DNA from 3 places in the Nonomuraea ferruginea genome. Region 1 is predicted to be linked to each of the others. Evidence: riboswitches for the same ligand, from Rfam matches in the RefSeq annotation. Region 1 holds a riboswitch; each other region holds the start of a gene.
What was found. Region 1 has a riboswitch for cyclic di-AMP ahead of ABD999_RS17055 (C40 family peptidase). Riboswitches for the same ligand answer to the same signal wherever they lie in the genome.
Positions count from the first base shown of each region.

Region 2: linked by a shared signal. The riboswitch ahead of ABD999_RS03535 (D-alanyl-D-alanine carboxypeptidase family protein) and the one ahead of ABD999_RS17055 (C40 family peptidase) in region 1 are both predicted to bind cyclic di-AMP.
Region 3: linked by a shared signal. The riboswitch ahead of ABD999_RS38470 (coiled-coil domain-containing protein) and the one ahead of ABD999_RS17055 (C40 family peptidase) in region 1 are both predicted to bind cyclic di-AMP.

Region 1 is NZ_BAABFD010000008.1:125,509-135,481, forward strand. Features, by position in the region: gene ABD999_RS17025 (ABC transporter substrate-binding protein) at 1-345, shown strand, start outside; gene ABD999_RS17030 (carbohydrate ABC transporter permease) at 345-1,217, shown strand; gene ABD999_RS17035 (carbohydrate ABC transporter permease) at 1,214-2,131, shown strand; gene ABD999_RS17040 (glycosyltransferase family 4 protein) at 2,133-3,218, opposite strand; gene ABD999_RS17045 (M48 family metallopeptidase) at 3,215-4,435, opposite strand; gene ABD999_RS17050 (hypothetical protein) at 4,732-5,553, opposite strand; gene ABD999_RS17055 (C40 family peptidase) at 5,638-6,186, opposite strand; cyclic di-AMP (ydaO/yuaA leader) riboswitch at 6,248-6,414, opposite strand; gene ABD999_RS17060 (C40 family peptidase) at 6,725-7,699, opposite strand; gene ABD999_RS17065 (NYN domain-containing protein) at 7,784-9,106, opposite strand; gene ABD999_RS17070 (response regulator) at 9,403-9,973, opposite strand, start outside.
Region 2 is NZ_BAABFD010000002.1:46,140-56,112, forward strand. Features, by position in the region: gene ABD999_RS03495 (multicopper oxidase domain-containing protein) at 1-1,388, opposite strand, end outside; gene ABD999_RS03500 (universal stress protein) at 1,623-2,417, shown strand; gene ABD999_RS03505 (hypothetical protein) at 2,460-3,200, shown strand; gene ABD999_RS03510 (LysR family transcriptional regulator) at 3,209-4,096, opposite strand; gene ABD999_RS03515 (RidA family protein) at 4,169-4,555, shown strand; gene ABD999_RS03520 (VOC family protein) at 4,599-4,985, shown strand; gene ABD999_RS03525 (LacI family DNA-binding transcriptional regulator) at 5,058-6,062, shown strand; gene ABD999_RS03530 (DoxX family protein) at 6,084-6,458, opposite strand; gene ABD999_RS03535 (D-alanyl-D-alanine carboxypeptidase family protein) at 6,563-7,456, opposite strand; cyclic di-AMP (ydaO/yuaA leader) riboswitch at 7,469-7,602, opposite strand; gene ABD999_RS03540 (hypothetical protein) at 7,711-8,151, opposite strand; gene ABD999_RS03545 (family 43 glycosylhydrolase) at 8,372-9,823, shown strand; gene ABD999_RS03550 (TetR/AcrR family transcriptional regulator) at 9,837-9,973, opposite strand, start outside.
Region 3 is NZ_BAABFD010000027.1:90,170-100,142, forward strand. Features, by position in the region: gene ABD999_RS38430 (sensor histidine kinase) at 1-608, opposite strand, end outside; gene ABD999_RS38435 (response regulator transcription factor) at 605-1,258, opposite strand; gene ABD999_RS38440 (hypothetical protein) at 1,374-1,697, shown strand; gene ABD999_RS38445 (ABC transporter ATP-binding protein) at 1,852-2,766, shown strand; gene ABD999_RS38450 (ABC transporter permease) at 2,787-3,560, shown strand; gene ABD999_RS38455 (hypothetical protein) at 3,597-4,043, shown strand; gene ABD999_RS38460 (sensor histidine kinase) at 4,040-4,852, shown strand; gene ABD999_RS38465 (response regulator transcription factor) at 4,849-5,493, shown strand; gene ABD999_RS38470 (coiled-coil domain-containing protein) at 5,511-6,473, opposite strand; cyclic di-AMP (ydaO/yuaA leader) riboswitch at 6,479-6,618, opposite strand; gene galT (galactose-1-phosphate uridylyltransferase) at 6,689-7,771, opposite strand; gene ABD999_RS38480 (DeoR/GlpR family DNA-binding transcription regulator) at 7,768-8,547, opposite strand; gene ABD999_RS44040 (50S ribosomal protein bL37) at 8,689-8,766, shown strand; gene ABD999_RS38485 (TrpB-like pyridoxal phosphate-dependent enzyme) at 8,806-9,973, opposite strand, start outside.

The sequences.
Region 1 (9,973 bases):
GACGGCTACATGGTCTCCGCCAAGGCCAAGAACGTCGACGGGGCCAAGGCGCTCGTCAAGCACCTCGCCCAGGCGTCGTCGCAGGACATCGCCACCGAGCTGGACCCCGGCACCCTCGCGGCCAGCTCCAAGGCCGACACCAGCGGCTACAGCGCGCTGCAGAAGCGCGGCGCCGAACTGGTGTCGCAGGCCTCGCACATCGCCCAGTTCCTCGACCGTGACACGCGGCCGGACTTCGCCTCCACGGTGATGATCCCGTCGCTGCAGTCGTTCGTCGACAAGCCCGCCGAGATCGACTCCTTACTCACGAGCATCGAACAGCAGAAGGCCAACATCTTCCGCTGATGACCGTCAAGACCCGTCGCTACTCCGCCCGTGACGTGACCGTGCTGGTCATCGGGGTGGGGGTGGCCGTCATCGTCAACGTGGGCCTCATCTGGGGGCCCACGCTGGCCTCCGTCGCCCTGTCCGCCACCGACTGGAACGGCTTCGGGCCGATCGAGTGGATCGGCGGGCGGAACTACTCCGACCTGGCCGGCGAGTATCCGCCGTTCTGGTCTGCCGTCCGCAACAACATCCTCTGGCTGGTCTTCCTCGGGCTGGTCGCGACCCCGTTCGGGCTGTTCTGCGCGGTGCTGCTGGACCGGCGGCTGCGCGGCTCGCGCTTCTACCAGAGCGCCCTGTACATGCCGGTCGTGCTGTCGCTGGCGGTGGTCGGGTTCATCGCCCAGCTCGTCTACTCGCACGACTACGGCGTGCTGAACGCCGTCACCGGGCTGTCGGCCGACTGGCTCGGCGACCGGTCGATCAACATCTGGGTGGTCATGGTGGCGGCGGCCTGGCGGCACGTCGGTTACGTCATGATCATCTATCTGGCCGGGCTGAAGGCGGTGGACCCGGCGCTCAAGGAGGCCGCCGCCATCGACGGGGCCAACGAGAGGCAGGCGTTCTTCCGGGTGGTGTTCCCGACGCTGCGGCCGGTCAACGTGATCGTGCTGGTGATCACGGTGATCGAGGCGCTGCGCGCGTTCGACATCGTCTACGCCATCAACAAGGGCAGGAACGGGCTCGAACTGCTGTCGGTGCTGGTCACCGAGAACATCGTGGGCGAGGCCAGCCGGATCGGGTTCGGCTCGGCCATCGCGGTGATCCTGCTGGTGATCTCGCTCGGGTTCATCGTCACCTACCTGTCGCAGCTGTTCAGGGAGGAACGATGACGCTGACCGCGCCCGTCGGCACCAGCCCGGAACGCGAGGCGGCGGCGCCGCCGCGGCGCGGGGCCCGGCCGCTGCGCTGGCTGCTGCACGCCTTCCTGGCGGTGGTGGCCCTGGGCTGGCTGATGCCGCTCCTGCTGGCCGTGTACGCGTCGCTGCGCCCGTACGACGAGACCGCCCGCCTGGGCTACTTCTCGCTGCCCGAGCAGCTCACGCTCGACTACTACGGGCAGGCGTGGAGCCAGGCCGAGCTGCCCCGCTACTACCTGAACACGCTGATCATCGTGATCCCGGCGCTGGTGCTGACGCTGTTCCTGGCCTCGTTCGTGGCGTTCGCCATCGCGCGGGCGCGCATCCCCGGCCGCAAGACGCTGCTCATCGTGTTCACCGCGGGCAACCTGCTGCCGCCACAGGTCCTCATCACCCCGCTGTACTCGCTCTACACGCTGATCCCGCTGCCCGCGTGGCTGTCGGACTCGCAGTCCCTGTACGACTCGTACCTGGGGCTGATCCTGATCCACGTGGCGTTCCAGTTCGGGTTCTGCGTGTTCGTCATCGCGAACTTCATGCGCACGATCCCCGAGGAGATCTCCGAGGCGGCGCTGGTCGACGGGGCGAGCCTGTGGCGCCGCTACTGGACGCTGACGCTGCCGCTGTGCAGGCCCGTGCTGGCGGCGCTGGGCACGCTGCAGTTCACCTGGATGTACAACGACTTCCTGTGGGCGCTGGTGCTCATGGTGTCGGGCGACAAGCTGCCCGTCACCTCGGCGCTGAACAACCTGCGCGGCCAGTTCTTCACCGACTACAACCTGCTGGCCGCCGGATCGGTGCTGGTGGCGCTGCCGACGCTGATCGTGTTCCAGCTGCTGCACAAGCATTTCGTGGCCGGGCTGACGCTCGGCTCGACGAAGGGATGAATCAGAGCAGGGCGTGGAAGCGGGCGGCGACCCGGTCCCAGGACCACTCGCCGACGACCCAGTCGCGGCCGGTCTCGCCCATCTTCCGCGCCTGCTCGGGACGGGTCAGCAGCTCGACGACGGCGCGGGCCGCGGGGGCCGGGTCCGCGCCGTCGACGACCAGGCCGGTCTCGCCGTCGCGTACGGCCTCGGGCGCGCCGCCCGAGCGGCCGGCCACGACCGGCAGGCCGGTCGCGGCCGCCTCCAGGAACACGATGCCGAGCCCCTCCACGTCGATCCCGCCCCATCGGGTACGGCACGGCATGGCGAAGACGTCGGCGGCGGCGTAGTAGCCGGGCAGGTCGGCGGCCGGGACGGTGCCGGTGAAGACGATCGACGGGTGCCCGCCGGCCAGCTTCTCCAGCGCGCGCCGGTGCGGCCCGCCGCCGACCAGGAGCAGCACGGCGTCCGGCACCGCGCCGAGCACCTCCGGCCAGGCCCTGATGAGCCGGTCCTGGCCCTTGCGCGGCACCAGCCTGGACACGCACGCCACCACCGGCCTGCCCGCCAGCCCCAGCTCCGCCTTGGCCGCCCCCGGGTGGAACAGGCCGGTGTCGACGCCGGGCGCGAGCCGTACCAGCTTGTCCTGCGGGATGGCGCGGGCCAGCCGCGCGCGCGTGTACTCGCCCAGGTAGGTGACCACGTCGGCGTGCGCGCCGATGCGGCGCAGCACCGCGCGGAAACCGGGCGCGCTCGCCCACGACGCCTCGTGGCCGTGGGTGAGCATCACCACGCGCCGCGCGCCCGCCGCGCGCAGGCGCGGCGCGAGCAGGCCGAGCGGCGCCGCCGCGCCGAACACGACGGTGTCCGCGCCGTGCCCGGCCACCAGCTCGGCCGCCGTACGGGCGACGGACGGGACGGGCAGCATGAGCCGCCCGGGGTGACGGACGACGGGGTACGGCTCACGGCGGTCGAACTCGGCGCACCCGCGCCAGGCGGGGGCGTAGACGACCGCGCCCGGGGTGCGCTGGGCCAGGCCGTGCACGAACGACTGGATGCCGCCCGGGCGGGGCGGGAAGTCGTTGGTGACGAAGACGACTCGGGTCACGGGCCGGGGACGCCGTTCAGCTTCGCCCAGGAGCGGGCCATCGCGATCCGTTCCGGTGCCGTGGGATGGGAGGCATAGAGCACATATTCCACTGCATCGGGCGACAAGTCGGAAATATTGGCTGTTGCCAGGCGTTTTTGCATCGCGGCGAACGTGACCGGATCCCGCGTCAAATTGAGGGCGTGGGCGTCGGCCCTGGCCTCGATGTGGCGGCTGACGAAGTTCTGCGCGGGGCCTGACAGGAACGTCGCCAGCGTCATCAACCCCAGGATCGCGCCCGCCGCGCGCCAGTCGGCGATCGACGTGACCCCGGCGCGCCGGCGCACCGGCCCGAAGACCAGGAACAGCAGGATCGCGCCGAGCGCCGCGCCCAGCGCGCCGACGAGCGTGCCGTAGAGCACGTCGTTCTCCCCCGCGTGGCCCAGCTCGTGCGCCACCACCAGCTCGACCTCGGGCTGCGGGGCCTTGAGCAGGTTGTCGTAGACCACGATGCGTCGGGTGGCGCCGAACCCGGACACGTAGGCGTTCAGCGCGGTGGTGCGGCGGGAGGCGTCGGCCACCAGCACGTCCTCCACCGGCACCCCGTCGCGCTCGGCCATCGCCAGCAGGTTCGTCCGCAGCGGGCCTTCGGGCATGGACCTGAAATCGTTGAACACCGGCTCGAACACCACCGGGTAGACGAAGGAGGCCGCCACGGTGAGCGCGAACGCCCCCGCCGCGGCGGGGATCCACCAGCGCCTGAACCGCCGGGCCAGCGCCACCACCGCCACGACCATCACGCCCAGCAGGGCCGTGTTGATGGCGATGCTCTTGAGCCGGTCGCCCGTCCAGGACGCCCAATCCTGCGTGGAGAGGCCGTAGTCGCGCAGCACGGTCTCGAACCAGACGCCGAGCGGCCAGCGCAGCGCCTCCTCGACGACCGTGAGGACGAGCACCCCCAGCAGGACCCGCACCCACCACGGCCCGCGCAGCACCCCGAGGATTCTGGCGCCCAGCGGGGTGGCGACGAGCAGGCCCGCGAACACCAGGGTCAGGCCGAGCGACAGATAACCGGGCACGCTAGTGGCCGCGTCGAACGCCTGCGCGCGGGCGATCTGCCCGGCGGTGAAGTCCGCGGCCGGGTCGGCGGCCACCTCCGGCGCCCCCGGCAGCGCCTGCCACGGCGTCGTCAGCCCCACCACCACGAGGATCCCGGCCCCCAGCACGACCCCGGCCACCCCAGCCTGCCGCCGCCCCTTCCGACCCGCCCCACCGTGCGCAGGGTCTTGAGGTCCCGGCCGCCCCTCCCGCCCGAGGTCTTGAGGTCCCGGTTCACCGCCCGGCCGCTCCTCCCGCCCGGGGTCTTGAGACCCCGGTCGGCCGTCCGCCGGGAGCGCCTGCCCGTCATCCGGGCGCGGGCCGTTCTCGTGGGCGGATTCGCCGGACGCCGGCCGTGGCGGCCCGCCGGATCGGGTCCCGGCCTGGTCGCCCGCGGCGCCGTTCCTGTCGTGGCCGTCGTCCACTTCGCGTCCTCTCACCCCAGCTGGTCCCGCACGTACGCGCGCCACCCCCGGGTCAGGCCGCCGAGCGTGAGCCCCCGCGCGGCGAGTGCCCGGTCGGTGCCGACACTCTGGGCATCACGGTAGAGCCTCACCAGAGTCCCCTCGCCCGCGCTCTCGACCAGGAACCGACACGCCAGCCACGCCTCCTGGTACGCCCGCGCCAGCGCGTCCCCCCGTGAGCCGAAGTCACCGGCCCCGGGCAGCTCGTCCGGCAGCCGCCCCGCCCGCACCTCGGCCGCCAGTTCGGCCGCCGCCACGGTGACCGCCAGCCCCGCGTCCCGATAGGCCACGTAGTCGGCGAATCCCTCGTACAGCCAGCCGGGCAGCCCGTCGGTGCCCGCGGCGACGTGCGTGAGCTCATGGGCGAGGACCACGTCCCTGCCGGTCGGGTTGAGCCGCGCGAAACCCTCGGGCACCACGATCACCCGCCGCCCGTCGGCCACCGCCGCCAGCCCGCGCACGTCGGCGACGCCGGCCAGCCGCGCGGCCTGCTCCCCTGAGGCGGGCACCAGCACCAGCGGGCGCACGGGCCGGCCCAGCACGCCCGACACCCGTCGCCCCGCCGCGTCGGCCCGCCGCGCCAGATCGGCCAGCAGCCCGGGATCGGCCCGCTGCCCGGCGACCAGCGCCCGCTCGCCGCGCGCGACGCCCAGCTCGCCCCGCCACAGCTCCCGCACCCCGGCCAGCTCATCAGGCACCCCGGCGGACCACGACTCCGGCGCCGCCCCGCCGGCCGCGGCCACGGCGAGGACCAGCCCCGCCACCACCGCTCGACGGCCCACGATCCCGGACATGCTGTCCGATGCTAGCGGCGGGACGCCCGTCCCACGCATCACGAAGGCCCCGCCCCCAGTCAGGGGCGGGGCCTTCGCGATCGGTCACAGACCGGGGCGTACCGCGCCGGCGAACGACGACTTGCGCCATCCGTTCAGCTTCTCGACGCGCACCGTCTTGCCCGAGCTCGGCGAGTGCACCATCTTGCCCTTGCCGATGTACATGCCCACGTGGCCGAGCCCGCGGAAGAACATCAGGTCACCCGGCTTCAGGTTCTTGTAGGAGACCTTCTTCCTGATGCCCGCGAACTGGCTGTTCGTCACGCGCGGGATCTTGACCCCGGCCTTCCGCCAGGCGAACTGGACGAGACCAGAGCAGTCGAAGGCGTGCGGCCCGGTGGCTCCGTAGCGGTACGGGTCACCGATCTGCTTCTTGGCCACCGCGACGGCCTTGTGGGCCTTCACCTTCTGCCGGGCCGCCTTCGCCTGCTTCTTGGACATGACCTTCTTCGAAGTCGCCTTCTTGGAAGCAGTGGTCTTGACGGCCTCGACCGTCGTCACCGAAGCTCCGGCCGGGGCGATCACCGTGTCCGCCTGCGCCGCCGGGACATGGAGGGCCAGCCCTCCGGCCGTCACGGTCATGCTGAGCGCCACGCCGCTGACGGCAAGGCGAGACAGACGGGGGTTCTTAGGGGAGGTAGACAGGATTGCTCCTTGAGTCTTCCACGAACGCCTACCGGGTTAGCTGACGGATTCGGGCCTGGAAGTCGCCCTACGGCGCGTCGCCGCGCCGATTCACCCCTGATCCCGCCCTGAAATGACGGGATCTATGGTTCCCCGGCTCCGTGCCTCCTGGCTGCACGGATTCGGCAGGCCACCACCCGGGTGAAGGTTCCCGGAGATGCGGCGGTGACCGGCGGATTCTTGTTCGTCCACGTCGCGGCGCCGGCGGCGCGGCGGCGATGGCCGGCGGCGGGCATGGAGTGTCCGCCGCGACGCCAGAACCTACGCCTGAAGTCATGGGCTGGCAAAGGCACGGTAAGCACATGACGATCTGACAAGCCCGCTGTCAGACCCGCGGATCCCTGCTGGCAAGCCAGTCCCGTTACCCAGATGTGACCATACTCACACTTGCCGCCCTGACGATGTGTCAGAGCCCTTCTGTCACATCAGTCACAGACGTTTCAGCGGCTCACGGGCGTACCGCGCCGACGAGCCGGCGCCCGTACGCGGAGAGCGGGACGACCTTGACCACGTCACCGGTCTGCGGCGCGTGCACGATCTTGCCGTTTCCCGCATAGATGCTCACGTGGCCCAGCCCCTCGCTGAAGATGAGGTCACCGGGCTCCAGGGCGTCCAGCGACACCCTCCGGCTCGCGCCCCAGGCCCACTGCTGCCACGTCGTACGCGGCAGGGAGACGCCGGCCGCGCGCCACGAGGCCTGCGTCAGGCCGGAGCAGTCCCAGCCGCCGGGGCCGGTGCCGCCGAACTGGTAGGGCTTGCCGATCTGCGCGTAGGCGAAGTTGAGCACCGCCGCCGCGCTCCCCGAGGCGGGGCCGGTGTACTTGACGCCGGTGCTGTTCGGGTCGCCGACGCGGTAGGCCCCGAGGCGGTCGAGCAGCTTCTTCTGCTGGGCGATCAGCTTCTCGATCTCGGAGCGCTCCTTCTTGATCTTGTCGCGCTCCTCGTCGGCCTCGCCCAGAGCCCCCTGGGCCTTGTCACGCTCGATCTTGAGCCCGCGGTTCTCCCGGTCGAAGGCGGCCAGCCTGCCGGCGCGATCGGCGGTCAGCCGCTCCGTCAGCGCCATCTGGTAGAGCAGGTCACCCGGGTTCTCGGCGGTCACCATGGTCGGCATCGAGGTCAGGTCGCGGCCCATCTTGTAGCCGTCGACGGCCATCGTGACGACCTGCTGGCGCAGCTCGGCGACGGTGGCGAGCTTGCGCTTGTAGCCGGCGTTGAGCTTGTCGTAGCGCTTCTTGGCGGCCTTGTAGTTCTCCGTCGCCGTGTTGTAGCGATCGACGACCTTGTCGGCCTTGTCGTTGAGCTTCTCGAGCTTGGCCTTGGCCTGACTGATCGTCGGTTGCGGGTCGGCGGCCACTCCTCCCGTGGGGAGAGTGATCAGCCCGATCACGAGACCCGCGGCCAGTGGCGCCCGGCCCAACCTCACAGCTCGCCTCCCAGGGGGAATACATCTGGGGCGAAATAGTACAGAAGTGGAAGGTGAGGTCTCACCCAAACACTGATTTGTAATCTAGGCGCGGCCGAGCCTGCGCAGCAGCAAAGCAGACGGAACGGGTCTGGCTCCCATGCGCCGGACGGATTCGGCCACCTCGCGGTCGGAGGAGACCACGGCCATGGCGCGGCCCGGCGGCTCGGCGCGTACCAGCTGGCGGATCAGGTCGTCGGCGATCTCCCCCGGCGCGCTGAACAGCACCCGCACCCCGCGCGGCGCGACGACCTGCACCGGCGCGTTCAGCTCCGCGCCGTCGAACACCACGGTCACCTCGACCCTGGTCTGCGCGACCAGGCCGCCGAGCCCGGTCATCAGCCGGTTGCGCTGGTCGGCCAGCGTGAGAGTGCCGTAACCGGTCTTGGTCACGTTGTAGCCGTCTATGATCAGATGGACCTGCGGCAGGGCGAGGAGCTGGTCGAGCAGCTGCGGATCGTCGTCGGCCAGCGCGCGGGCCGGCACCCCCCGCACGCCCGGCGTCTCCCCGGCGACGGCGGCCACCGAGTCGGCGGGCCTGGAGATGGTGGTGGGCAGCGCCAGCTCCCTGCGCAGCCCGGCGGAGGCGTCCTGCAGCGCGTCGAGCAGCACCCTGATGCGGGCGTCCTCGATGCTGCGCCCCTCGCGGGCGGCCCTGCGCGAGGCTTCGAGCTGTTTCTCCACGTCGGCCAGGCGCTCGCGCAGCCGGCGCAGCTCGGTCTCGCCGGCGCTGCCGGCGGCCGTGGCCGCGGCCCTGGCGTCCTGGGCGGTCTGTTCCATCGCCTCGGCCCGCTGCACGGCCGCCTTCGCCCGCTCACGGGCGTCGTGGAGCTTGCGGCGCAGGTCGGAGTTCTCCCCCCGGGCGGCCTTGAGCTGCTCGCGCAGCCGGTCGACCTCCTCCTTGGCCGCCGACTTCTGCGCGGCGAGCTGCTCGCGCAGCCGGGACACGACCTCCTCGCGCTCCGCGCCCTCGGCGGCGGCGGCGTTCCTCTCCAGGTCGGTCCTGGCGGCCTCGATCATCTCCTCCCACCCCGGCGGGCGGGTGAGGTAGGCGGCCGCGGCGACGAGCACGGGATCGGCGGCGGGCGGGACGTTGCCCTCGGCCAGCGACGAGACGAGCTCCGGCCACCCGGCGGTCACGTGCTCCGCGACGGCCACGCGGAAGTCCTTGTCGTTCTCCAGCTGGGCGGCGATGGGCGCGCCGCCCAGGCGGGCACGCTTGCGCGGATCGAACTTGGCGATGCCGCGCAGCGGCGGCGGGACGGCGGCGGCGGGCATCGAGCCGAGAACCTGGGCGGCCAGGTCGACGACGTTGAGTCGCACCTGCTCGGGAAGCGGGCGAGACAGGCCTTCACCCGCTGAGCTCATCCCACTGTCCCTTCATGACATGCTCTTTCAGACAAGGGTACGGCTGCCGGGTACCTGTCCGTAACGGGCATCCTTTTCCGGGTAAGCGCTCGGTCCCGCGGCCGTTTCCACCCCCTGCCCCATCGCCGACCTGCGAGGCGTCGCCTCGCGAACTCGGGCGCGTCCTCTCGCGCCGTCCGGACGAGGCGAGCGGTTCCGACGGTGCGTGTGTGGCCCGTACCTGCGTGGAGTCACTCCCGTACGGGACCGGCCCACAAGGGAAAGGGCGGGCAAAACCTGGAACTCCAGGACGTGCGTCAGAGACTGGCGTCGTAGACCAGCAGGGCCACCTGCACCCTGTTGTTCAGTTCGAGCTTCGTCAGGATGCGCGAGACGTGCGCCTTGACCGTGGGCACGCTCATGAACAGCTCGCGCCCGATCTCCGCGTTGGACCTGCCCCGCCCCACGGCCAGCGCCACCTCCCGCTCGCGTTCGCTGAGCCGGCCGATCAGGGCCCTGGCCCGGTCCGTGCGGCCACCGGAGCCGCCGTTGGAGACGTGGGCGATGAGCTGCCGGGTCACGGCGGGCGACAGGATCGGCTCCCCCGCCGCCACCTTCCTGATGGCGGCCACCAGCTCGACGGGCGGGATGTCCTTGAGCAGGAACCCGGCCGCGCCCGCGCGCAACGCCCGCAGCACCTGCGCGTCGGCGTGGAACGTGGTCAGCACGAGGACCTCGGGCGGCGACTGGGCGGCCCGCAGCGCCTCGGTCGCGGTCAGCCCGTCGACGTCCGGCATCCGGATGTCCATCAGCACCACGTCCGGCCGGTGCCGGGCGACCATCGCCGGCACCTCGGCGCCGTCGCCCGCCTCACCGACGATCGCGATG
Region 2 (9,973 bases), on a different contig from region 1:
CGGGCGAGGCTCGCCGTCTGCGCGGGGGTCCTGGTGCGCAGCAGCGCGACGGTGAAGTGCTCGCTCCAGATGAGGATCGCGGTGGAGACCCCGCCGAGCAGGAACACGTGGATCAGCAGCCAGCGCGGCGCCGGCAGCAAGTCGCCGGCCAGCGCCACCGCGACGGTGAGGGCCAGCCAGCCGACCACGATCGCGTTCGCCCGCAGGTGCCACGACGCGCGCGGGCGCTGCGGCGGCGTGCTCGGGGCACCCGGCCCCTTACGGATCTCGACAGGGTTCACCGCCGGCACCTCCTTATCGTGACCGGACCGCGAGCGCGACGCCGCGACCGCGCATCCGGCGAACAAGAGCAGGGAGAACACGGCCAGGACGCCGCCGAGTGTGCGCACCGCGTCCAGGGCGGCCAGGTCACCGGCGACCCGGGCGGCCACGGCCACGTGCAGCAGCGTCAGCGGCGCGTACAGAACGGGCCGGTACGGGAGCCGCACCCGCAGCACCGCCGGCAGGATCACCGGGGCGTGGCCGAAGACCATCGACATCACGAAGCCGAGGAACAGCGCGTGCAGGGCCGCGTCGTACAGGTAGCGGCCGGACGACAGGCCGGTGGCGGCCCACAGGACTCCGGCCACGCCGAGCCAGGCGTAGCCGGCCAGCAGGCACGCGGCCGCGTACCGGGGCAGGCCGGAGCCGCGGACGGTGTGGCGGGCCACGTCGCGCCAGGCCAGCCAGACGGCGACCAGGACCATCCCGGCCCCGGCCGTCCGCGCGCCCATGACCGGGCCGGCGAGCGAGACGAGGGCGCCGGCGCCGACCAGCGCGGCCGCGGCCACCAGGCCGCCCCACGCCCCGGGCCGCAGGAAGACGACGTGCGCCAGCTCCAGCCGTTCGGCGGCGATGGTCAGCACGTGGAAGGCGGCGAACCAGACCACCAGCTCCGGGATCGGCCGTCCGGCCAGCCACAGCAGGCCGCCGCCGAACCAGGCCAGCGCGCCGGCCAGCTGCATGAGCGTCTCGCGGCTCACCCGCCGGCCCAGCAGCGCGACGTAGACGGCCACCAGCCAGCCCGCGGCGGCGGTCAGCGCCGCCTTGCCGGCCTGTTCGGCGCCGGCGGCCAGGGCGACCGCCCCGAACGCGGACAGCGCGGGGGCCGCGTATCCCCAGAGCTGCCGGAGCGCCACCGCGCGTTCCAGCGAGATGAGCGTGCCCAGGAAGCCCAGCGCCATCAGCGGCCCGTGCTGCTCCGTGAACGCCGCGGGGGCGGGCAGCCAGGCGACCAGCAGGGCCACTCCGCCGAACAGGCCCGCGACCAGCGCCACCGCGGCCCCGCCCAGCAGGGGGAGCCGCCCGGCGGCCAGGCGGGGGCCGGGGTACGCACGGGTCGTCGGCACGGGCGGTTGCTCCACTTCCGGGAGGGACGTGACCAACGTAGGGCGAGCTCAGGCCGCCGGTCGGGGGCCGAAGGTCATCTCGGGAAGGACCAAAGTCCTTTTCCACCCGATCGGCAGACGGGCTCAAGGAAGCCGCGTACGGAGCGTGACCCGGGGTATAGGGCGCCCCACCGCCCTCGACAAGCGACCACGCCGCAAGATCATCTGCTCCACCACGCCAAGGAGGACATTTCCGTGGAACGCGTCATCGCCGGATTCGACGGCTCGCCGGGCTCCGTCAGGGCGCTCGGGTGGGCGCTCGGCCAGGCTCGCCTGCACCGCGCCGAGCTCCAGCCCTGGACGATCCTGCCGGACCGGACATCGGCGACCGGCGAGAAGACCGAGGAAGACCTGCGCCGGGCGGCCGGCGACATCACCCGGGGTTACGCCGAACCGCGCTTCGGCCACGGCGGTGCCGCGGCCGGCCTCATCGCCGCCTGCTCCCCCGGCGACCTGCTCGTCGTCGGTTCGCGGGGCCACAACCGGCTCGCCGGGCTGCTGCTCGGCTCGGTCAGCAAGGCCTGCCTGTACCAGGCGCCCTGCCCGGTGACCGTCGTCCCGGACCTGCCGCGCCTGTCCGACTCGCACAGCCACGTGATCGCCGCGGTCGACGGATCGGAGCACGCCCGGCACGCCCTGCGGGTGGCGGCCGAGGAAGCCGCGCTGCGCGGCGTCGACCTGCACGCCGTGCACGCCGTGCACTGGGACTCCGTCGGGGTCGAACTGGTCAAGCCCGACACCGACCGGCTGATGGAGTGGGGCGAGCGCACGCTGGACCGCGAACTGGCCGAGACCGGGGTCAAGGCCCGGCCCCTCGTCGTCCAGGGCCACCCCACCGACGTGCTGACGAGGCTCGGCGCCGAGGCGGACCTGCTCGTCCTCGGTTCCCACGGCCGCAGCCGGCTGGAAGGCGTCCTGCTCGGGTCCACCAGCGAGTACTGCGCCCAGCACGCGCCCTGCCCGGTCATGATCACCCGTGACGTGACGTGACGGCTGGCCATTCCACGGGCGCGGGCCGTACGATTCCGCGTCATGATCATTCGTTTGTCGGCGGCGGTGGCCGCCGGTGTGGTGCTTCTGTCAGGTGCGGCCCACGCCGACCCGGTCAAGGGCGCCCCTGAACTGACCCACAACGCGCTCTACAAGGCGGCCAAGCTGCCCAAGGTCTCCTGCGGGGCGGCCAAGGGCACGACCGCCGCCTCGACCAGGACGTACATCACCAAGCTCGTCGGCTGTCTCAACAAGGCGTGGAAGCCGGCCATCAAGGACTTCCAGCCGGTCAAGGTGGAGTTCAGGGCCAAGGACGACCTCCAGTCCTGCTCCAGCGGCATGGACCTGCGCGAGTCCTTCTCCGAGGTCTGCGGCACCGTCATCAAGGTGCGGCTGGCCGACGACTGGATCAGGGCGAAGAAGGACGACAAGATCCTCTCCTCGCTCACCCGGACGTGGAGCGGCGTCGTCCTCGGCCAGACCGGCATCGGCCGGGTCTGGTGGGCGCTGCGGAACGACGGCTCGGAGAAGGTGATGAACGAGCAGAACCGCCGGTACGGCCTGCAGTCCGACTGCCTCCAGGGCGTGTCGGTGAAGAGCCTGGGCCGCACCGTCAAGGACTGGCCGGCCTTCCTCAAGTCCGCTCAGCCCAAGGCGTATGCCAGGTTCGCCAAGAACGACGGCAAGCCCGCCAACCGTGCTCACTGGGCCGGGCAGGGCCACAAGGCCGGCAGGCCGGGCGCGTGCAACACGTGGAAGGCGCCGTCCGCCAAGGTCGCGTGACCCCCTCGTCAGGGCAGCGTCGCCAGGAAGTTGGCGACCACCGGGTTCGGGTCGTCACGGCGCCAGGCGGCGGCGACGCGGGTGCGGGCCGTGCCGGGCGTGATCGCGCGGAAGGCGACCCCGGCGAGCCGGACGCGCCGGATGCTCGCCGGGGCCAGCGACACGCCCAGCCCGGCCTCCACCAGGGCGCACACCGTCAGCCATTCCACCGCGTGACGGACGATCCGCGGGGTGAAGCCCGCGCCGGCGCACAGGTCCGTGATCTGGTCGTACAGGCCCGGCCCCGCCGCGCGGGGCAGGAGCACGAACGGCGAGTCCGCCAGCCGCGCCAGCGGGACGGACCGGAGGGACGCCAGCGGATGAGCGGACGGCAGGACGGCGACGAAGGGCTCGGTCAGCACCGTCGCGAAGCCGAGCTCCGCCTCACCGGAGTGCGGCTCGCGCAGCAGGCCGACGTCGATCGTCCCGTCGTGCAGGGCGGCGAGCTGCGGGGCCGTGGTCATCTCGCGGATGTCGGGCCGCACCTCGGGGAACCGTTCCAGGAAGGCGCGCAGCAGGCCGGGCAGCACGGTCAGCGCCAGTGAGGCGGCGAACCCGATCCGCAGCCGGCCGGTCCGCCCGCTTCCCGCGTCCCGCGCGGCGGCGAGCCCGGCCGCGACGCCGGCGAGGGCCCGCTGGGCGGCCGGCAGCAGCTCCCGGCCCGCGGCGGTGAGGGAGATCCGGCCCGGCTCGCGGTGGAAGAGCGGGTGGCCGACCCTCTCCTCCAGGCGGCGGATCTGCTGGCTCAGCGGCGGCTGCGCGATGCCGAGGCGGACGGCCGCGTGGCCGAAGTGGAGTTCCTCGGCGAGCACGGCGAACGCGTGCAGGTGGTGCAGCGGAAGCTCGGGACGGTCCATACGCCCAGAGATATCAGCCCATGAGTCCACGCGTCTTCGACGTATCGCCGCCGATCACCTATCGTGCCGCGCATGACAGAGCGACGCGCCATCCTCAGCGGTTCGGTCTTCGAGGAGCAGATCGGCTACGCCCGCGCCGTGGTGGACGGTGACTGGGTGCACGTGTCCGGGACTACCGGCTTCGACTACGCCACCATGACGATCTCCGGCGACGTGGTGGAGCAGGCCGAGCAGTGCCTGCGCAACATCGGGTCGGCGCTCGCCGAGGCGGGGTGCGGCTTCGGCGACGTGGTCAGGGTGCGCTACCTGCTGCCCGACCGCGCCGACTTCGAGCCCTGCTGGCCCGCGCTGCGCCGCTGTTTCGGCGAGGTCCGCCCGGCCGCGACGATGCTGGTCTGCGGACTCGCGGACCCGCGCATGAAGATCGAGATCGAGGTGTACGCGCGCCGCCCGTCCTGAACGGCGGCGCCTGATCCGGCGCCGGCGGGGAACGGTCCGGGTCATGGAAGTGCTGAGCAGCCGCGTACTGCTGCGCCCCGGTGACCTGGAGCGCAGCCGCCGTTTCTACGCCGATACGCTCGGCCTGGCCGTCTACCGGGAGTTCGGCCCGCCGGACCATCCCGGCGTGGTCTTCTTCCTCGGGCAGGGGTTCCTCGAACTGTCGGGGCACTCCGGCGGACCGGCGGGCGAGCGCATGATGCTGTGGTTGCAGGTCCGCGACGTGGGCCGGGAGGAGGAGCGGCTGCGGCGGGCGGGCGTCACCGTGCTGCGCGAGGCCAGGCGGGAGCCGTGGGGGCTGGTCGAGCTCTGGATCGCCGACCCCGACGGGCACCGGATCGTGCTGGTGGAGGTGCCGCCCGAGCATCCGCTGCGGCGCGATCCGCGCTGAGACGCGGTCTCTCGGGGGCGCCCGTAGCATTGATACGGTTCAAGCGCCGCCGCACTTCATGACCGAGGAACGATGCCGAGCATCAAAGACGTCGCCCGACTCGCCGGGGTTTCCGTCGGCACCGTGAGCAACGTGCTCAACCGGCCCGAGATGGTGGCCAGGGAGACCCGCATGCGGGTGGAGGCGGCGGTGGCCCAGCTCGGCTACGTCCGCAACGGCTCCGCCCGCCAGCTGCGGGCCGGGCGCAGCACGACGATCGCCGTGGTCGCGCTCGACCTGACCAACCCGTTCTTCATCGACGTGCTGAACGGCGTCGAGACCGCCGCGCAGGACGTCGACGTCAACGTGATGGTGGTCAACAGCAGCAAGGACGCCGCCCGGGAGGCGCGGCTGCTGCGCATGTTCGAGGAGGAGCGCCCGCTGGGCGTGCTGATCACCCCGGTCAACGCCTCGGGCCAGCGGGAGCGGCTGGGCGGGCTGATCTCCCGGGGCATCCCTGTGGTGACGTTCGACAGCTCGTCGCGCCACTCCTACGGGTGCGCCGTCTCGGTGGACGACGTGCTCGGCGGCCGGCTCGCCGGTCGGCACCTGCTCGACCGGGGTCACCGGCGGATCGCCTTCGCCGGCGGGCCGTTCCCCGTCCGCCAGGTGGAGGACCGCCACCACGGCCTGGCCGGCGTGCTGGGCCCGGACAGCGAGCTGACCGTGATCCCACTGCCGGACCTCACCGTCGCCACCGGCCGCCAGGCCGGCAAGGAGCTCGCCGGCCTGCCCCGCGAGGAGCGGCCCACCGCCGTGTTCTGCGCGAACGACCTGGTGGCGATGGGCGTGCTGCAGGAGCTCACCCAGCGCGGCCTGCGGGTCCCCGCCGACGTGGCGATTCTCGGGTACGACGACATCGACTTCGCCGCGGCGGCGGCCGTGCCGCTGTCGTCGATCCGCCAGCCGCGCGAGCAGCTGGGCCGCACCGCGGCGCTGATGCTGCTGGAGGAGGCCGACAGCCCCGGCGGCCACGAGCATCGTCACGTGGTCTTCCAGCCTGACCTGGTGGAGCGGGTCTCGACGGCGCACCCGTGAATCCCGGGCCGAGCTGTCACGTCAGAAGGCATGGGGGCCGAAGCGGCCCCAGGCCACGAACGCGGCCAGGACGAGCAGCACCACGTTGACGGCGATCGCCGGATGCTCCCCGCGCCGGCCGTGCGTGACCGCGGCGCCGATCATGACGATGACCAGCCCGGCCGCCGCCAGCGGGGTGAGGATCGGGACGACGCCGAACGTCGCCGGCAGGATCAGCCCGAGCGCGGCCAGCACCTCCAGCCCGCCGATGGCCTTGACCGCGCCGGCGGAGAAGTCCTCCGTCCAGGCCAGGCCGGCGGCCGCGAGCCTCTCCTTGGGCTGCGCCAGCTTCATCAGCCCGGCCACACCGAACACGGCGGCCAGCAGGCCCGCGACGATCCACAGTGCGAGGTTCATGGGGGTCCCGTTCTCACGCGGCTTGAAATGTTCAACAGGACCCTAGAGGGTGCGGCGGTCCGTCCGTGCGAGCGGCCCTGGCCGGGCCGCTCGCACGGAGACCGCTATCGCTGTGCGGCCGCGGCGCCGGCCCAGCCGAGCAGGGCCTCGGCGGTCTGGAAGCGGCGGCTGGAGCTGGTCTCACCGAGGAGGACGCCGACGAGCCGGCTGCCGCCCCGATCGGCGGCGAAGGCGAGCGTGTAACCGGCGGCGCGGGTGTAGCCGGTCTTGACGCCGAGCGCGCCGGAGGTGCCGAGCAGGCGGTTGGTGTTGCGCCATGAGTACGAACGGCGCTCGGAGGTCGCGGGGACGGTGTGGTACTGGGTGGAGGTGACCTTCTCCAGGGTCGGGTTCTCCAGCACCTTCTGGGCCAGGCGGACCTGGTCGCGGGCGGTGGAGTGGCCGCCGCCGCCGTAGGGCATGCCGTCCGCGTTGACGTACAGCGTGTCGTTCATGCCGAGCTGCCGGGCGGTGGCGTTCATCGCGGCCACGAACCCCTCGACGCCCGGCCCGTACGTGCGCGCGAGCGCGTGCGCGGCGTCGGCGCCGGAGGGCAGCATGAGCGCGTGCAGCATGTCCTCGACGGTCAGCGTGTCGCCGGCGCGCAGGTGGGCGACCGCGGCGCCGCCCCTGGCGGCGTAGCCGACGTCGGCGGTGGTGACCTCGACCTTGTCGGTGGGCTCGGCCCGCTGGAGCACCACGTACGCGGTCATCATCTTGGTGAGGCTGGCGACCGGCCTGCGCAGGTCGGCCTCCTTGCTGAAGTGGACCTGGCCGGTGGTGGCGTCGACCAGGTGGGCGGCCGTGGCCAGGACGGCGGGGGCGGCTTCGGCCTGCGCGGCGTCGACGGGGGTGGCGACCGGCGGGGCGGCGTGGGCGGCGGTGCTGCCGGCGGTCAACGCCGCGGCGGCGACGGCGAGGCTGATCAGCGCTCCGCCGAACCGGTGGGTGACGTTCATCTGGGGGCTTGCTCCTAGCTTCCATGCCGCCTACCGGGTTAGCTGACGGGTTCGGGCGTGGAAGTGCCCTACGGCGCGTGGTGCGCCGATTCACCCCAAGGGGAATGGGTCCCCGGCTCCGCGAACGGATTCGGCGGCCGTGCGCTCCCCGGGGGTGGGGCACGCACGGTCTGGGCAAATGAAGCCTCAACGTAATGCAATCTGACAAACGTCGCAACTCACCACAATTCGGATTTGACCGGCGCTATCGCCGGTCACGCTCCCGGCCGGACGACCATCAGCACGACCACGGCCGCCCAGACCAGGTTGTAGAAGCCGGCGAGCATGGACAGCGCGCGCAGCCGGCTCCCGTCGTCCGGGTCGCGCAGCGCGTCCCGCTGGCGCGGGTAGATCTGGGTGGCCAGCAGGACGGCCGCGACGCCGGTCAGCGCCATCGAGGCGACGATCCAGAGCTCCCCCATCCGGCCCTGCGCGAGGGCCATCACGATGCCGACGGCGGGCACCACCAGACCGAACAGGCTGTAGCCGCGGGTGATGCGGTGCAGGGCGGCGGCCACTGCCGGGCTGCGCTCGCCCTCGCCCGGCGGGCCCGCCACGGGGGCGTAGCGGGGAAACAGGCTCGCGGCCACGGCCGAGCCCCCGACGAACACGATGGCCGCCAGGACGTGCACGGACAGCAGGACGTGATCCCTCACGTTCGATCCTCCAACCTTCAGGGTTACTGAAGCTTAACGGAAGCTTCAGGCACTCTGAAGGTTGTCCCACCTCCCAGCCGGCGGCGGAGGCGCCCTTGACGGTTGTGGTGTTGGCGTTAACACTTGGCACACATCTCTCCACCAGCAAGTGAGCACGACGAAGCAACCAGTTGTGTTAGCGCTAACACAACTGGTCGACCCCACCCCCCAAGGAGTCCTCGTGTTGGCTTCCCTGCCGGGCACGGCGCGCCGGATCCTGACGCTCGCCGTCGTCACGATCGTCCTGTCAGCCCTGTTCACGACCGGCCGCGCCCAGGCGGCGCCCGGCCCGTCCTTCACCAACCCCGTCGTCCCGACGCCCAACAGCGCCGACCCGACGCTGGTCTTCCACAACGGCTTCTACTACTACGTCGCCACGACGTGGAACTCCGACGTGGTCATGCGCCGCTCGGCGACGATCGCCGGGCTGCGCAGCGCGCCCGAGCAGGTCGTCGTACGGACCGGCGGCAACACGATGTGGGCGCCGCACCTGGAGATGGTCGGGAGCCGCTGGTACCTGTACTACTCGGTGGAGCAGGGCAGCCTGCCCCGCCGCACCCATGTCGCCGAGAGCGCCGGGTCCGACCCGATGGGGCCCTACACCGTCCGCGGGGTCGTCAACCTGATGCCCGACAACGGATGGGCGATCGACGCCAGCCTGCTCAAGCTCGACGGCAACCTCTACATGACGTTCTCGGCGTTCGCGTCCGACGGCCTGCAGTCGCTGTTCATCGCGCCGATGTCGAACCCGTGGACGGCGAGCGCGTTCGGCAGGCGGATCTCGGCCCCGACCCTGGACTGGGAGCGTCAGAACGGCGCCGTCAACGAGGGCTCCTTCGCGCTGCAGCGGGGCGGCCGCACCTTCCTGACCTACTCGGCCAGCCACTGCAACGGCCCCAACTACAAGCTCGGCATGCTGGAGTACCGCGGCGGTGACCCGCTGTCGGCCGCGTCCTGGACCAAGTTCCCCAGCCCGATCTTCCAGCGCAACGACGCGAACGGCGTCTACGGCCCCGGCCACCACTCCTTCTTCACCTCGCCCGACGGCACCGAGACCTGGATCGCCTACCACGCCAACTCCTCGTCGAGCCAGGGCTGTGGCACCACCCGCACCACCCGGGTGCAGAAGATCTCCTGGAACGCCGACGGCACGCCCGACCTCGGCGTCCCCGTCTCGACCTCGACCGTGATCCCCGGCCCCTCGGGCGAGCCCACCCCTGCCACGGTGCGGATCCGCAACCGGCACAGCGGCCTCTGCCTGGACGACTACAACTGGGTGACCACGCCGGGCGCGGAGGTCCGCCAGTGGACCTGCAACGGCCTCGCCACGCAGGACTGGCAGATCACCCCGGCCGCCGACGGCTACTCCACGATCACCAACCGGCACAGCGGCCTGTGCCTGGACAACTACAACTTCGGCACCACCCCAGGTTCCGAGGTACGCCAGTGGACCTGCAACGGCCTGGCCGTCCAGCAATGGCGCGTCACGTCCGTGGGAGGCGGCTACTCCACCCTCACCAACCGGCACAGCGGCCTGTGCCTGGACAACTACAACTTCGGCACCGCCCCGGGCTCCGAGGTGCGGCAGTGGACCTGCAACGGCAACAACGCCCAGCAGTGGACCGTCTCCTGACCTGGAGAGGCCCTTAGTCGAGGCGCAGCCCCGCGACGAGGAGCCCGACCATGCGGCGGGCGTCGTAGCGGGGATCGCCGGCGCCGACGCAGAGGTTCCCGATGCCCCGCATGAGTTCGAGGGCGTCCTGGCCGGGGCGGATCTCGCCGG
Region 3 (9,973 bases), on a different contig from region 1:
GCCTCGATGAGCCGTTCCTGATGCTTCCCCGCGGTGACGACGCGTTCCAGCACGGCCCGCAGAGCCCGGGCGTCGGCCTCGGGGTCGGCGAGCGCGACCTCGGCCATGGCCCGTTGCAGCGTCAGCGGCGTGCGCAGCTCGTGGGAGGCGTTGGCGACGAAGCGCCGCTGTGCGGTGAAGGCCGCCTCCAGCCGGTCCAGCAGCGCGTCGAAGGTGTCGGCCAGCCTTTTCAGCTCGTCGTCGGGCCCGGAGGCGGCCAGCCGCCGGTCGAGCCGGTCGGCCGTGATGCGCCGGACGGTGTCCGTCATCTCGCCCAGCGGCCGCAGCACCCGCCCGGCCATGAGCCAGCCGAGCACCATCGCCGCGCAGGTCATGAAGGCCAGCGCGATCAGGGAGTTGACCAGCAGCCGGAGCGGGTCCGCCGCCCGCTCCACCGCGGGCGTCCGGACGGACACGTCGAACCCACCGGGCGGCACCGGAGCGGCGGGCGGTGCAGGGAAGGGCGAGTACTGGACCAGCAGGTAGATGAGCGCGACCAGCACGACCCCGGCCAGCGCGAACAGGCCACCGTAGAGCAAGGTCAGGCGAAGCCGTACGGTCCGCCTCATATGCGATATCCCGCCTGCGGGACCGTCTCGATCAGCGGCGGATCGCCGAGCTTGCGGCGCAGCCGGCTGATCGTGACCTTCACGGTGTGGGTGAACGGGTCGGCGAACTCGTCCCAGCCGCGCTCCAGCAACTCCTCGGCGGAGACCACCGCGCCCCCGGCGGTCAGCAGCAGTTCCAGGACGGCGAACTCCTTGGGACTCAGCGACAGCCGGCGCCCGTCGCGGACGGCGATCCGGGTGGACGGGTCGAGCCGCAGGTCGCCGTGGACGAGCACCGGCGGGAGAGCGCGGTGCGACCGCCTGGCCAGCGCTCGGATCCGGGCGACCAGCTCGGCGAAGGCGAACGGCTTGGGCAGGTAGTCGTCGGCGCCCGCGCCGAGCCCCGTCACCCTGTCGTCGATCGTCCCGGCGGCGGTGAGCATCAGCACCCGCGCCGGATAGCCGGCGCCGGCCAGCGACCCGCACACCTCGTCACCGTGCAGGCCAGGCAGGTCCCGGTCGAGCACGATCACGTCGTAACGGGTCACCGAGGTGCGGTCGAGCGCGCTCCGGCCGTCCAGGACCACATCGACGGCCATGCCCTCGCGGCGCAGCCCCGCCGCGACCGTCAGGGCCAGCTCCTCATGGTCTTCGACCACCAACACCCTCATGATCCCCAGAATGCCCCCATCGCCGGTTACAGCGGGGTAACCGTCACCGTTTCGGCCCTGTAACCGGCCCCCGGCTTTCCTGGAGGCACACACGGCCGACCGAAACGGAGACATCATGTTCGGCTCGAAGATCAGCAGGTTCGTCCTGGCCGCCGTCGTCCTCGCCGCCGGCGTGGGCTGGATGGCCGGCTCGGAAGAGGAGCCCGTCAGGGACGGCGAGCAGTTCACCGCCTGCATGCGCGCTCACGGGCTGCCCGGCTTCCCCGAGGTCGCGCTCTCCTCGGCCGGGCTGGTCAACCTCGACATCAAGGGTGAGCGCGTCGACGTCCTGTCGGGGAAGTACGGGGCGGCGGTCGAAGCGTGCGAGCCACTGCTGCCCGTGGGTTCCCGGTTGCCGGGCGCGCCGACAGCGCCGACAGCGCCGCCGTTCCCGTCCTGACCCGCAGGGCACTGGCCTACGTCCGGGCGGCGATCCACCGATCGGTGGATCGCCGCCTCCGCCGTCCGGCGGCCAGGTCCCGTCTCCTGGTCGGTGTCGGCGGAAGTGCCGGTCGTAGCAGGCTGAATGCGCCAACCACCGAAGGGACGCGCGCATGCCACCAGTGATCGAGGTACGCGACCTCCACAAACGCTATGACGACAAGATCGCGGTCGACGACGTCTCGCTCACCGTCCAGGAGGGTGAGATCTTCGGGATCCTCGGCCCGAACGGCGCCGGCAAGACGACGACCGTGGAGTGCGTCGAGGGCCTCCGCACCCCGGATCGCGGTGAGATCAAGGTGCTCGGGCTGGACCCTCTCCGTGACCGCGCCGAGCTGACCCGGCGGCTCGGCGTCCAGTTGCAGGCCGGCCACCTCCCCGAGCGGCTCCAGGTCGCCGAGGCCCTGGAGCTCTACAGCTCCTTCTATCCCGAGCCCGCCGACTGGCGCGGACTGCTGGACGGCCTCGGCCTGGCGGACAAGGCGAAGACCAGGTACGCCAAGCTGTCCGGCGGCCAGAAACAACGGCTCTCGATCGCGCTGGCGCTCGTCGGCAGCCCCAGGGTGGCGATCCTCGACGAGCTCACCACCGGCCTCGACCCGCAGGCCCGGCGCGACACCTGGGACCTGATCGAGGGCGTGCGCTCTCGCGGGGTGACGATCGTGCTGGTCACCCACTTCATGGAGGAGGCCGAGCGGCTGTGCGACCGGCTCGCGCTGATCGACGCCGGCCGCGTCGTCATGGTGGACACCCCGGCCGGTCTGACCGAGCGGGCGTGCGCCGGGCAGCGGATCCAGTTCCGCCCGTCCAGGCCGATGGACGACCGCCTGCTGACGAGCCTGCCCGACGTCTCCGGCGTCACCCGCAGGGGAGAGCTGGTCATCGTCAACGGCAACGACAACGCGCTCAACGCCGTCACCACCGTGCTGGCCCGCAACCGGATCGTGGCCCATCAACTGCGCGTCGAGCAGGCGAGCCTGGAGGACGCGTTCGTCCGGCTGACCGGCAAGCGTCCCGGCCCCCGGTGACACATCAGAGAGAGGCCCCCATGCCCATGTCAGCATCGAAGACCGCCGAGCGGGGTTCCGCGACCTGGCGGCTCATCAAGGCCGAGAGCACGCTGTGCGTCCGGGACAAGGTCGGCCCCCTGTGGGGCATCGGCTTCCCGCTGATCCTGCTGGTCATCCTCGGCAGCGTCTCCGATCTGCGGACGCCTGTGGAGGGCGGCGGCGGCCTGACGTACTTCGACCTCTACGTCCCTGTTCTGGTTCTGTTCAACCTGGCCATCCTGGCCACGGCCTCCCTGCCGACCACGCTCGCGGGATACCGGGAGAACGGCGTGCTGCGGCGCATGCGCACCACGCCGGTCGGCCCGGCCCGCGTGCTCGCCGCCCAGCTCGTGGCCAACTTCGCCATCGCGGTCGTCGCGATGGTCCTGTTCCTCGCGGTGGCCGGGTTCGGCTTCGGCGTCGGCCTGCCGGAGCACCTTCCCGGTTTCGCCCTCGCCTGGCTGCTCGCGGCGGCCGCGCTGCTCGCGATCGGCCTGCTGATCACCGCGCTCGCGCCCGGGCGCGGCCCGGCCACGGCGATCGGCACGGTGCTGTTCTTCCCGATGATGTTCTTCGCCGGACTGTGGGTGCCGATCTCGCAGATGCCGCCGCCGCTGCGGGACATCGCCCACTACACCCCGCTCGGCGCGGGCATGGGGGCGTTCCAGGACGCGTACCAGGGTCACTTCCCGTCCGCCGTGCCGCTGCTGACCCTGGCGGCCTACGCGGTGGTGTGCGCGTCCGTCGCGATCCGCTGGTTCCGCTGGGAATAGCCGCCCGGAATAGAATCCCGCAAGGGAGAGGGAGCCTTGAAGACTTCGCCACAGCCGCCGTTCCTTCTGGTCAACGTGGTGCCCTACGCGCTGCTGGCGCTCCTCGTCGCGATCCTGCTGGTCGTGGAGGACTGGACGGGCTCCTTGCTCGTCGACCTCGGCCTGTGCGCCCTGGCCGCCGCGTGGATGCTCGGCATGTTCACCCTGCGTCCCGGCTGGTGGGGCCGGCCACGGACCATGGGGGTGTTCGTCGCGGGGCTGCTCGTGATCACCGCGGTCCTGGTGATCCGTCATCCCCTCTTCGGGCTCTTCACCCCCGCCGCCTACATCTACTCCTTCACGGTCCTGCGCTGGCCGTGGCGACTGCTGGGGGTGGCCGCCACCGCGGTCCTGGCCGGTACGGCGCAGGCGTCCAACATCCCCACGACCGACGTCCTCGGCCTGACGCTGGCCGTGATCGTCATCCCTTCAACATCGCCATGATGTGCGCCTGCGCCTGGGGCCTGTGGCTCGCCGAGAAGGAGGAGGAGCGGCGCGAGCAGACCCTCGGAGAGCTGAGCCGGACGAACCGGCTGCTGGAGGCGTCGCTCGCCGAGAACGCCGGCCTGCACGCCCAGCTGCTCGCCCAGGCCAGGGAGGCGGGCGTGCTCGACGAGCGCCGGCGGATGGCCCGCGAGATCCATGACACCCTGGCGCAGGGGCTCACCGGCATCATCGCGCAGCTCCAGGCGGCCGAGCAGATGCACGAGGTCCCGGCGCCGTGGCGCCGGCCCTTCGACGCCGTCAAGAACCTGGCGAGGGAGAGCCTGGCCGAGGCGCGGCGCTCGGTCGACGCGCTCCGGCCCGAGCCGCTGCGGACCGCGCGCCTGAGCGACGCCCTCGCCGACGTCGCCGGCCGGTGGTCGAGGCTGCACGGGCTCGCCGTTCACGTCACGACGACCGGCACGGCGCTGCCGATGACACCGGAGGCCGAGTTCGCGCTGCTGCGCACGGCCCAGGAGGCACTGGCCAACGTGGCCAAGCACGCGCACGCGACCAGGGTCGGCGTGACCCTGTCCTACCTGGACCACGAGGTCGCGCTGGACGTACGTGACGACGGCAGGGGCTTCGACCCCGCGGGTCTCGACACGGACGACGGGTCACCGCCGCCCCGCTGCGGCGGATTCGGCCTGACCATCATGCGTCAGCGCGTCGAAGGACTGTCCGGCACGCTGCGGATCGAGTCCGAGCCCGGAGCCGGCACCGGGATCTCGGCCTGCGTCCCCACCCTGCCGGCCGGGAGCCACGCATGACCGATCACACGGCCACGATCCGGTTGTTGATCGCGGACGACCATCCCGTCGTCAGGGACGGGCTGAGCAGCATGTTCGCCTCCGCGCCGGGATTCGAGGTGCTGGGCGAAGCGGCGGACGGCGCCACGGCCGTACGGCTCGCCCAGGCGCTCCGGCCCGACGTGATCCTGATGGACCTGCGCATGCCGGGCATGGACGGGTTGACCGCGATCAACGAGCTGACCAGGCTGGGCGTCACCGCGCGCGTGCTGGTCCTGACGACCTACGACACCGACACCCATGTCCTCCCGGCGATCGAGGCGGGGGCGACCGGCTACCTGCTCAAGGACTCTCCCCGGGAGGAGTTGCTGCGAGGCGCGCGGGCCGCCGCCAAGGGAGAGAGCGTGCTGTCCCCCTCGGTGGCGGCACGGCTGATGAACCGGGTCAGGACCCCCGCGCCGCAACTCCTCAGCCGTCGTGAGCTCGAGGTCCTCGAACTCGTGGCGGCCGGGAACACCAACCGTGAGGCGGCCGCCCGGTTGTTCATCACCGAGGCCACGGTCAAGAGTCACCTCCTGAACATCTACGCCAAGCTGGGCGTGGGGGACCGCGCCGCCGCCGTCACCGAGGCGTTCAACCGAGGGCTGCTCGTCCCGCGATGACGCTGGAGATCCCCTTCTCAGTGCATCGAGATGTGCACGTGGTCGAAGTGGTTCTCGGTGATGCTGCCCCGGTCGGACATGCCGCTCCAGCCCGAGCCGTGGTTGATCCGCTGCTTCCAGATCACGTACTTCACGCCGAGCTTGCCGCGGTTCTGCACGGCCCATTCGGCGATGCGGTCGCCGAGGGCCGTGTTGGTCCCCGACGGCATCGAGCCGCCGCTGCTCATCATGAAGTCGCAGGCCCGGCCCAGCGGATGCTCGCCGCTCGACCCGGAGCGGAAGCAGCCCACGCTGAACGGCAGGGCGAAGTTCTTCGCGATCTCGGTCTTCATCAGCCGGGTGCGGGGCGTGATGTTGTCGGCGCCCGACGGGAGCTGCGGCGCCCAGGTGCCGTCGGAACGGCGGCCGGTGGCGATCGGCACCAGATCTTCCAGCTTCTTCTCGATGTCCTTGATGACGCCCTCGGCCTCCTCGCGCTGGCCGGCCACCTCGGCGGCGTCGGACTCGATCTCCTTGGTCAGCGCCGTGGCCTCGTCGGCCGCCTTCTTCGTCTCGTCGCGGGCCTCGGCCACCTTGTCGACCAGCGCCTGCTGCTCGGCCGTGAGCTGCGCCAGCAGGGCGGCGTTGCGGCCGTCGGGCAACTGGATCAGGCTCGGCAGCTGCATGCCACCGCTCTGGTACTGCAGCAGGGCCAGCTCGGCGACCCGGTCCTCGGCGGAGCTCAGGGTCTGCTCGGCGGTGGCCAGCCGTTTGCCGGCCTCCTCCGCCGCCTTGCGGGCCTCGGCCAGCTCGACGCGCTTGAGGTTGTAGCGCTCGATCAGCTTGTCGACCTTGGCGTTGAGCTGCTTCAGCTCCTTGCGGAGCTGCTGCTCGCCGGGCTTGGGGTCCGCCGCCGCGGACGTGGTCAGGGCCGGGGCGAAAAGCACCGCCGCGGCGGTGACGAAACCGATGGCAAGATGCGCGGGGGACGCTGCCGCCACGTGATGGGTCCTCTCCCTCTGCCGGCCGGGTTAGCTGACGGGTTCGGGTACGGGAGCGCTCCCTACCACCGAAGTGGATTCACCCCAAGTGCAATTGGGTCCCCGGCTCCTGGGCAACTCGCCCAGGATTAGGCATGTTCACACGGCGCTTTACGGTCGTGCTGGAAGGGATAGTAGTGGTAGATCACAAGTAATGCGAGTCAAACGGAAATCTCTTAGTGATCTACCTGTGATCGAAGCGTGCGTGCGGCCTCTTCCGGGAGCACGTCGTTGACGAACGCGCCCATGGCCGACTCGGATCCTGCCAGATACTTCAGCTTGCCCGGGGCCCGCCTGATGGAGAACAGCTCCAGGTGCAGGTAGCCCAGCTCGCGGTCCTGCCGGACCGGCGCCTGGTGCCAGGCCGAGATGTACGGCATCGGCACCCCGAACAGCCCGTCCAGCGCGCGCAGCACCGAGGTGTAGAGCGGGGCGAACGCGGACCGCTCGGCCTCCGACAGCGCCGCCAGGTCGGGCACCTGCCGGTGCGGGTAGAGGTGCACCTCGAACGGCCAGCGCGCGGCCGCCGGCACGAACGCCGTCCACAGCTCGTTGGCCGCCACCACCCGGAGCCCGGCCTCCCGCTCGGCGGCCAGCACGTCCGCGTACAGGTTGCGGCCCTGTCGCCGCTCCGCGTACCGCCGGGCCGCCCCGAGCTGCAGCTTGGTGCGCGGTGTCACGTACGGGTACGCATAGATCTGCCCATGGGGGTGGAAGAGCGTGATGCCGATCTCCTCGCCCCGGTTCTCGAAGCAGAAGACCTGCTCGACGCCCTCCAGCGCGGACAGCTCGGCCGTACGGTCGGCCCAGGCCTCCATGACCAGCTCCACCCGGTCGTCGGAGAGCTGGGAGAAGGACGAGTCGTGCGTCGAGGTGAAGCACACCACCTCGCACCGCCCCATGCCCGGCCGGACCTCGCTCAGCCCCCCGACATCCTGATAAGTCCCGAGATTGCCGGAGAAGGAGGGGAAGCGGTTCTCGAACACGACCACGTCGTAGTCGTACGCCGGGATCTCCGACGCCCGCGCGTCGGACGACGGGCACAACGGGCACTCGTCGGGCGGCGGCAGGAACGTCCGGGTCTGCCGGTGGCCCGCCATCGCGATCCACTCCTCGGTCAGCGGGTCGTAGCGCAGCTCCGACGCCACCGGCCGCGGGTCCAGCGGCCGCCGGTCGATCGCGCTGCGGTCCGCGCCGTCGCTCCGGTCGAAGTAGATGAGCTCCCGGCCGTCGGCCAGCTCGGTGATGGTGCGCTTCACGCCGCCCCCTCTGCGATGATCAACTCTCCGGCCCTGTCGGCCAGCTCCCTGCGTGCCTCCTCGGGCAGCCCCGCGTCGCTGATGACCACGTCGGCCTCCGTCAGCTCGGCGATGGTGCTGATGCCGACCGTGTTCCACTTGGTGTGGTCGGCCGGCACCACGAGCCGGTGCGCGGCGCTGACCAGCTCACGGTCGGTCTCGGACTCCAGCAGGTTGGGAGTGGTGAACCCGGCGCGCAGGCTCATCCCGTGCACCCCGAGGAAGAGCGTGTCGACGTGCAGGCGGCGGATCGCGGCCACCGCGACCGGGCCGACGAGCGCGTCGGAGGGGGTGCGCACGCCGCCGGTGAGCACGACCGTGCGGTCGGCGCGGGCGTTGCGGTGGAAGACGTCGGCCACCGGGATCGAGTTGGTGATCACGGTGAGCTCGGGCACGCCGATCAGATGGTGGGCCAGCGCCCAGGTGGTGGTGCCGGCGGACAGGGCGACCGCGGTGCCTGGGCGCACGAGCTGGGCGGCGCGGCGCGCGATGGCCTCCTTCTCCTGCTGCTGCCTGGCCGACTTGGCGGTGAAGCCGGGCTCCTCGGTGGAGCCGGGGCCGACCGCGGTGGCGCCGCCGTGGACCTTCTCCAGCAGCCCCCGGTCGGCGAGCACCTCCAGGTCCCGTCGGATGGTCATGTCGGAGACGCCGAGCTCGCGCACGAGGTCGGCCACCCGGACACCGCCCTTGCTGCGCACGCGTTCGAGGATCGCCTGCTGGCGCTGCTGTGCGAGCACGCCCCCGCTCCTTCCAACAGATTCCACCAAATTATGACACGAATATGTTGGGGAATGTTAGGTAACCCCAGGCCTTGCCGGGAAGCCGGTGAAGAGGGACGTTGGGTCGGACCCGTACCCCGACCTCCGGGAGGTGACCGTATGGCCAGGCGCGCACGCAAAGGCAAGGCACGCAAGAAGAAGAAGGCCAACCACGGCAAGCGCCCCACCGCGCGCTGACGGACACCGCCGCCCGCCCGGCGGGCGGCGGGTCCTCGTTCACGCCGGCAGCCCGCTCAGCGCCTCGTCGATGCGCTCCTGCGGCAGCGCGAAGTCCTCCATCTCGCCCGACAGGTAGCGCTCGTACGCCGCCAGGTCGAAGTGGCCGTGCCCGCACAGCGCGGTCAGGATCACCTTCTCCTCCCCGCTCTCCTTGCAGCGCAGCGCCTCGGCGATGGTCTCGGCCAGCGCGTGCGTCGGCTCCGGTGCGGGCAGGATGCCCTCCGTCCTGGCGAAGCGCACCCCCGCCTCGAAACACTCCCTCTGCGAGCGGGTGACCGCCTCGAACATCCCCAGCTCGTACATGTGCGACAGCAGCGGCGACATGCCGTGGTAGCGCAGCCCGCCCGCGTGGATGGGGTCGGGCACGAAGTCGTGGCCCAGCGTGTGCATCTTCATCAGCGGGGTCAGGCCCGCCGTGTCGCCGAAGTCGTAGGCGTAGCGGCCGCGCGTGAACGACGGGCACGCCTCCGGCTCGACGGCGCGGATGACCGGGTCGATCTTCCCGGCCAGCTTCTCGCGCAGGAACGGGAAGACCAGGCCGCCGAAGTTCGACCCGCCGCCGGTGCAGCCGACGATGACGTCCGGCATCTCCTCCAACTGCCCCAGCGCCTCCTCGCCGATCACCGTCTGGTGCATGAGCACGTGGTTGAGCACCGACCCGAGCGCGTAGCGGGTGTCGTCGGCCGACGCGGCGACCTCGACCGCCTCGCTGATCGCGATGCCCAGGCTGCCGGGCGAGCCGGGGTACTCGGCCAGCACCTTGCTGCCGGCCTGCGTCACGGGCGACGGGCTCGCGTGCACGCTCGCCCCGTACACGCGCATCAGCGCCGAACGGTACGGCTTCTGGTCGTACGAGGCGCGCACCATCCAGATCTCGCAGTCGAGGCCGAACTGGGCGCAGGCGAAGGCCAGCGAGCTGCCCCACTGCCCGGCGCCCGTCTCGGTGGTGAGCCTGCGCACGCCCTCCTGGGCGTTGTAGTACGCCTGCGGGACGGCCGTGTTCGGCTTGTGCGAGCCGGCCGGGGAGACGCCCTCGTACTTGTAGTAGATGCGCGCCGGCGTGCCCAGCGACTTCTCCAGGTTGCGGGCCCGCATCAGCGGGGTCGGCCGCCACAGCCGGTAGACGTCGAGCACTTCCTGGGGAATGGGCACGAACCGCTCCTGG